2 regions of the Streptomyces sp. NPDC056361 genome follow, and region 2 is predicted to be linked to the other one. Evidence: riboswitches for the same ligand, from Rfam matches in the RefSeq annotation. Region 2 holds a riboswitch; the other holds the start of a gene.
What was found. A riboswitch is a leader RNA that binds a small molecule or an ion and turns the genes downstream of it on or off. The one in region 2 is predicted to bind glycine.
Positions count from the first base shown of each region.

Region 1: another riboswitch for glycine. It lies ahead of gcvP (aminomethyl-transferring glycine dehydrogenase); the one in region 2 lies ahead of gcvT (glycine cleavage system aminomethyltransferase GcvT).

Region 1 is NZ_JBHJQI010000155.1:7,245-10,643, reverse strand. It holds gene ACFCY7_RS34010 (DNA polymerase IV) at 1-992, shown strand, start outside; gene ACFCY7_RS34005 (PRC-barrel domain-containing protein) at 1,193-1,567, opposite strand; glycine riboswitch at 1,681-1,781, shown strand; gene gcvP (aminomethyl-transferring glycine dehydrogenase) at 1,961-3,399, shown strand, end outside.
Region 2 is NZ_JBHJQI010000205.1:4,685-8,083, reverse strand. It holds gene glyA (serine hydroxymethyltransferase) at 1-278, opposite strand, end outside; gene gcvH (glycine cleavage system protein GcvH) at 303-680, opposite strand; gene gcvT (glycine cleavage system aminomethyltransferase GcvT) at 758-1,873, opposite strand; glycine riboswitch at 2,047-2,147, opposite strand; gene ACFCY7_RS37520 (AAA family ATPase) at 2,308-2,970, shown strand; gene ACFCY7_RS37515 (enhanced serine sensitivity protein SseB) at 3,082-3,399, shown strand, end outside.

The DNA of each region.
Region 1 (3,399 bases), on a different contig from region 2:
GGCTCGCGGGCTCGAAGATGATCGCGAAGATCGCGTCCGAGGAGGCCAAGCCGAACGGGCTCGTGCTCATCGAGCCGGGCACCGAGCGGGAGCTGCTGGGGCCGAGGTCCGTGCGGATCCTGCCCGGGGTCGGGCCCGCGACCGGGGAGCACCTGCGGCGGGCCGGCATGACCACCGTGTCCGATCTCGCGGAGGCGGGCGAGGACGAGCTCGTACGGCTCCTGGGGCGTGCGCACGGGACCTCGCTGTACCGGATGGCCCAGGGGTACGACGACCGGCCCGTGGTGGCCGAGCGGGACGCGAAGTCGGTGTCGGTCGAGGACACGTTCGACGTGGACCTGCACGACCGGGTGCGGATCAGGGTCGAGGTGGAGCGGCTCGCCGACCGGTGCGTGGGGCGGCTGAGGGCCTCGGGGCACTCGGGGCGGACGATCGTCCTCAAGGTGCGGCGGTACGACTTCTCGACGCTGACCCGGTCGGAGACGCTGCGGGGGCCCACGGACGACCCCGGCGTCGTACGGGAGGCGGTGGGGCGCCTCCTGGAGGCCGTGGACACGACCGGGGGCGTGCGGCTGCTCGGGGTGGGGGTGAGCGGGCTCGCGGACTACACGCAGGAGGACCTGTTCGCGCAGGCGGGTGCGGGCGTGGGGCCGGGGGCGTCCACGGGGGCGGGTGAGGGTTCGGATGCGGAGGAGGGGGCGGAAGGGGCTGAGGGCTCCTCTGCGGCTGCTGGGGCCCCTGTGGCGAGCGTGGGGGATGCGCCGGGTGCGGAGGGCGGGGGAGAGGCTGCCGGGCCCGTGGAGCGGCACTGGGCGCCCGGGCGTGACGTACGGCACGCGGTGTACGGGGCCGGCTGGGTGCAGGGCAGCGGGGTCGGGCGGGTCACCGTCCGGTTCGAGGAGCCTGGGTCGGCGGTGCCGGGGCGGGTCCGGACGTTCGCGGTGGACGACCCGGACCTGGAGGAGGGGGAGCCGCTGCCGTTGGTGGGGTGAGGGCGGCCGTGGTGGGGCGGCCCCTGGCCTGGCTGGGACGGCTGTGGGCGGTCTCGGGCGGCCGGGGGCGGCCTCGGTGGACGCGTCCCGCGCCACCCGCGCCACCCGCGCCGCCTGCGCGGGCGGGCGCGGGTGGGGCGGCGCGGCTGGTGCTGTGTGCTGTGCGGCTGTGCAAGGGGCCCCGGGCGGGAGCGCGGGGGTCAGGTGCCGTCCTGGCCGGCGAGGCGGCCGAAGTCGGTGTCGGGGTAGTCGGCGGGCGACGGGGGCAGGGTGAGGCTGTAGTGGCGATAGAGCTGGAGTTCCTGCTCCGGGGAGAGGTGGCGGCCGACGCCGAAGTCGGGGGCGTCCTTGATGAGTGATCGCTCGTAGGGGATGTGGAGGCCGTCGGCGAGGAGATCGCTGGGCTCCAGGGGGACGAAGGCGTCCCTGCTGAAGAGGCCGGTGCGAACGGCGGCCCATTCGGGGATGCCGGTCGCGTCGTCGAGGTACACCTCGTCCACGGTGCCGATCTTGTGTCCGTTCCGGTCGAACGCCTTGCGGCCGATCAGGCTGCGCGGATCGATGTCGGTCTGCACGGTCCCTCCAACTGGTCGCAACTGCTCTACACCCCTACGAAAGTGCACAACTGGGATGTCGGCCACTTGAGCGAAGGAACCCACAACCGCGCTGGTAGGCTGGCTGTGGCTGTCGACCCTGTGCGGGAGAGTCCCCCGGAGAAACCTTTCCGGTGGGCGCCGAAGGAGCAAATCCTCCCCGGAATCTCTCAGGCCCCTGTACCGCGCGGACGAGGTCACTCTGGAAAGCAGAGCGGTGCCCCCGGCGGCACGCGCTCTCACCGACGGTGAAAGCCGGCGTGCCCTGCGGCGTGCCGGTGAAACTCTCAGGTTGAGATGACAGAGGGGGAGGCCGTCCGGGTACCCGCGCCGTGGTGCCCCTCGCAGGTCGTGACGACCAGGAGGCCTCCGTACATGACCGCCAACCGCACTCCGCTCTCCGAGCTCGAACAGGGCATCCCGTTCGAGCAGCGGCACATCGGGCCCGACGCCGAGGCGCGCGCCAAGATGCTCGCCCAGGTCGGTTACGGCTCGCTCGACGAGCTCACCGCCGCCGCGGTGCCGGACGTGATCAAGAACGCCGAGGCGCTGGGCCTGCCCGCCGCCCGTACCGAGGCCGAGGTCCTCGCCGAGCTGCGCACGCTCGCCGACCGCAACCAGGTCCTCGCCCCGATGATCGGCCTGGGCTACTACGGCACCTTCACCCCGCCGGTCATCCTGCGCAACGTCATGGAGAACCCGGCCTGGTACACGGCGTACACGCCGTACCAGCCGGAGATCTCCCAGGGCCGCCTGGAGGCCCTGCTGAACTTCCAGACCATGGTCGCCGACCTGACCGGTCTGCCCACCTCCGGCGCCTCCCTCCTCGACGAGGGCACCGCCGCCGCCGAGGCCATGGCGCTGTCCCGCCGCGTCGGCAAGGTCAAGAACGGCGTCTTCCTCATCGACGCCGACGCCCTGCCGCAGACGATCGCCGTCATCGAGACCCGCGCCGAGCCGACCGGTGTCGAGGTCGTCGTCGCCGACCTGAGCGAGGGCATCCCCGCCGAGGTCGCCGAGCGCGGCGTCTTCGGCGTGCTGCTCCAGTACCCGGGCGCCTCCGGTGCCGTCCGCGACATCAAGCCGCTGATCGACGCCGCCCACGAGCTGGGTGCGATCGTCACCGTCGCCGCCGACCTGCTCGCGCTCACGCTGCTCACCTCGCCCGGTGAGCTCGGGGCCGACATCGCCGTCGGAACGACGCAGCGCTTCGGCGTGCCGATGGGCTTCGGCGGTCCGCACGCCGGCTACATGGCCGTCCAGGACAAGCACGCCCGCTCCCTGCCCGGCCGTCTCGTGGGCGTGTCCGTCGACGCCGACGGGAACCGCGCGTACCGCCTGGCCCTGCAGACCCGCGAGCAGCACATCCGCCGCGAGAAGGCCACCAGCAACATCTGTACCGCTCAGGTGCTGCTCGCCGTCATGGCCGGCATGTACGCCGTCTACCACGGCCCGGACGGCCTGAAGCAGATCGCGGAGCGCACGCACCGCTACGCCGCCATCCTCGCCGCGGGTCTGACCGCCGGGGGCGTCGAGCTCACCCAGGGCGCCTTCTTCGACACCCTCACCGCCCGCGTCCCGGGCAAGGCCGACGAGGTCGTGGCCGCCGCCCGCGAGGCCGGCGTGAACCTCCACCGCGTCGACGCCGACCTCGTGTCGATCTCGTGCGACGAGACCACCGGGCGCGAGCAGCTCGCCGCCGTGTGGGGCGCCTTCGGCGTCACCGCCGACATCGAGGCGCTGGACCTGGTCACCGAGGACACGCTGCCGGCCGCGCTGCTGCGCTCCGACGCGTACCTGACCCACCCGGTCTT
Region 2 (3,399 bases):
ACGTTGGCGTACTCGGCGCCGAACAGGTCCTTGATCCGGTCGATCGCGATCTGCTCGGCCACGTCGACGTGCTCGCAGCCGCCGTAGTAGCGGCGGCCCGGGTAGCCCTCGGCGTACTTGTTGGTGAGGACGGAGCCCTGGGCCTCCATGACGGCGACCGGAGCGAAGTTCTCCGACGCGATCATCTCGAGGGTGGACTGCTGACGGCGGAGCTCGGCGTCGACGGCGGCGGCGACGTCGGGGTCCAGCTCGTGGAGGGGAGTGTTCAGAAGCGACATGAATCGATCCCTTGGGGGTCTCGGTTAGCCGGCGGTGAAGGCGGTGTACTCGTCGGCGGAGAGCAGGTCCTTCGGCTCGTCCGCGAGGCGCACCTTGAACAGCCAGCCGCCCTCGAACGGGGCGGTGTTCACCAGCGCCGGGTCGTCGACGACGTCCTGGTTCGCCTCGACGACCTCACCGGTCACCGGGGAGTACAGCTCGCTGACGGACTTGGTCGACTCCAGCTCGCCACATTCCTCGCCCGCGGTCACGGTGCTGCCGACCTCGGGGAGCTGGACGTACACGATGTCGCCGAGCGCGTTCGCCGCGTGCTCGGTGATGCCGACGGTCGCGACGCCGTCAACGGCGTCCGTCAGCCACTCGTGCTCCTTGCTGTAGCGAAGCTGCTGGGGGTTGCTCATGGCCTGATTCTCCTGGATCGGGGGAGTACTGATGTACGTGGGTCTTGCGGGGTGAGACGCCGGGTGAGACGAATGCGTCACTTCTGGCGCTTGTAGAACGGCAGCGCCACGACCTCGTAGGGCTCGTGGGTGCCGCGGATGTCCACACCTACACCCGTGGTGCCGGGAGTCGCGTGCGCCGCGTCGACGTAAGCGATGGCGATCGGCTTGCCGAGGGTCGGGGACGGGGCGCCCGAGGTGATCTCGCCGACGACCTCGCCGCCGAAGACGACCGGGAAGCCCGCGCGGGGGACGCGGCGGCCCTCGGCGATCAGGCCGACCAGCTTGCGCGGCGGGGCGGTCTCGGCGCGCTCGGCGGCGGCCTCCAGCGCCTTGCGGCCGACGAAGTCGCCGGTCTTCTCGAACTTCACGACCCGGCCGAGGCCCGCGTCGAAGGGGGTGAGGGCGGTGGTCAGCTCGTGGCCGTACAGCGGCATGCCCGCCTCCAGGCGGAGCGTGTCGCGGCAGGACAGGCCGCAGGGGATCAGGCCGACGCCCGCGCCCGCCTCGGTCAGCGCCGTCCAGACGCCCTCCGCGTGCTCCGGCTTCAGGAACAGCTCGAAGCCGTCCTCTCCGGTGTAGCCGGTACGGGCGATCAGCGCGGGCACGCCCGCGACCGTGCCGGGCAGGCCGGCGTAGTACTTCAGGCCGTCCAGGTCGGCGTCGGTGATCGACTTCAGGATGCCGGGGGACTCCGGGCCCTGGACCGCGATCAGGGCGTACGCGTCGCGGTCGTCGCGGACCTCGGCGTCGAAGCCCTCCGCGCGGGCCACGAGCGCGTCCAGGACGATCTGCGCGTTGGAGGCGTTGGCGACGACCATGTACTCGGTCTCGCCGAGGCGGTAGACGATCAGGTCGTCGAGGATGCCGCCGTCCTCCTGGCAGATCATCGTGTAGCGGGCGCGGCCGTTGCCCACCGTGGAGATGTTGCCGACGAGGGCGTAGTCCAGCAGGTCGACGGCCTGCGGGCCGGTGACCGTGATCTCACCCATGTGGGAGAGGTCGAAGAGGCCGGCCGCCGTGCGGACGGCGTTGTGCTCGTCGCGCTCGCTGGCGTACCGCAGCGGCATGTCCCAGCCCGCGAAGTCGGTCATGGTCGCGCCCAGCGAACGATGCAGGGCATCGAGGGCGGTCAGACGGGGGGCAGTGCTCATGGGGTGGCTCCCGGGTCCCAAGGGCGTGATCGGTGACGAAACACATGACGGGCGAGGACGTCCTCCCCATCTGTCATGGAACCTGAGAGGTTCACCGAGAGCATCTCGTCACCGAGAGATCGGCTTGCACCTTGGGTGGGGACACGGCACGGTGTCCCGCTTTTCAGATCTGCCTCATCCGCGCGGTACGGGGCCTGAGAGATTCAAGGGAGGGTCTTGCTCCTTCGGCGTCCGGACGCCCTGGGGCGGCCCGGAACTCTCCCGCGCGGATTCGAGCGGCCGGTATGCGATTGTGTGGCGACTGTGCGCGCCTGGCGGGCACATCATTGCATGCGGTGTCGGCGGGGCAAATCGCTTGTGTCTCATTACCGTTTCTTTACACTTTGTGGGCAAGGGTCTCCTCAGGTCTCCTGAGACCCGACAGGGGGAGAGCGATGAGGATCGAGCACACCGGCGCCTACGCGACCGGCACCGGCATACCGGCCCAACGGGCCCGCGCCAGGACCCGCCGCCGCGGCCGGCTCCTGCGCGACCTCCGCGAGCGCGGCGGCCGCGGCCCCGGCGCCCTCGTCTTCGCCGCCGGCGACCTCGTCGTCGTCTCCGGCCTGCCCGGCAGCGGCAAGTCCACCCTCATGAAGCGCGCCGCCGAGGGCCACGTCATCGACTCCCAGGACACCCGCGAGCGCTGGGAGGTCCGCATGCCCCGCCTCCTGCCGTACGCCCTCTACCGCCCCCTCGTCCGCCTCGCGCACTACGCCGGGCTCCGCCGCGTCCTGCGCTCCGGCGCGAGCGCGATCGTCCACGACTGCGGCACCCAGTCCTGGGTGCGCGGCTGGCTCGCCCGCGAGGCCCGCCGCCGGGGCAGCGCCCTGCACCTGGTCCTCCTCGACGTGACCCCGGACACCGCGCGGGCCGGGCAGGACGCCCGGGGCCGCGGCGTCTCCGCCTACGCCTTCGCCCGGCACCGGCGGGCCGTCGGCCGGCTGCTGCGGGCCGCCGAGACCGGCAGCCTGCCGCCCGGCTGCACCTCCGTCACCCTCCTCGACCGCGCCGCCGCCGACACCCTCCGCCGCATCTCCTTCCGCGACGCCGCCTGACCGCGGCGGGGGACCCGTACCCTCCCTTTTGGCCACGGCGGCACCGGGGCGGCGTTAGGGTGCTGCCGGGCGGCCGGTACGGCAGGCCGTGCGAGAAGGGGAAACGCGACCGTGGACGTGACGTGGCCGGGCAACGAGCTCGAAGAGGTCCTTGCCGCCTCACTCGGCAACCCCGCGGCGGGAGGCCGGCTCGTCGAGGTGCTGGGCCGCAGCCAGGTCTGGGTGCCCCTGCCGAACGGCGGCGGCCCCGACAGCCCCGACCTCGACCTGCCCACCATGGAGATCGACGGCGCGGCCTTCGTCCCCGTCTTCAGCTCCGAGCAGCAGTTCCTCGCCTGTGTCGGTGACCACATGTCGTTCGCCGTCGCCCCCGCCCGCGACTTCGCCCGCGGCCTGCCCCCGCAGCTCGGCATCGCCCTGAACCCGGGC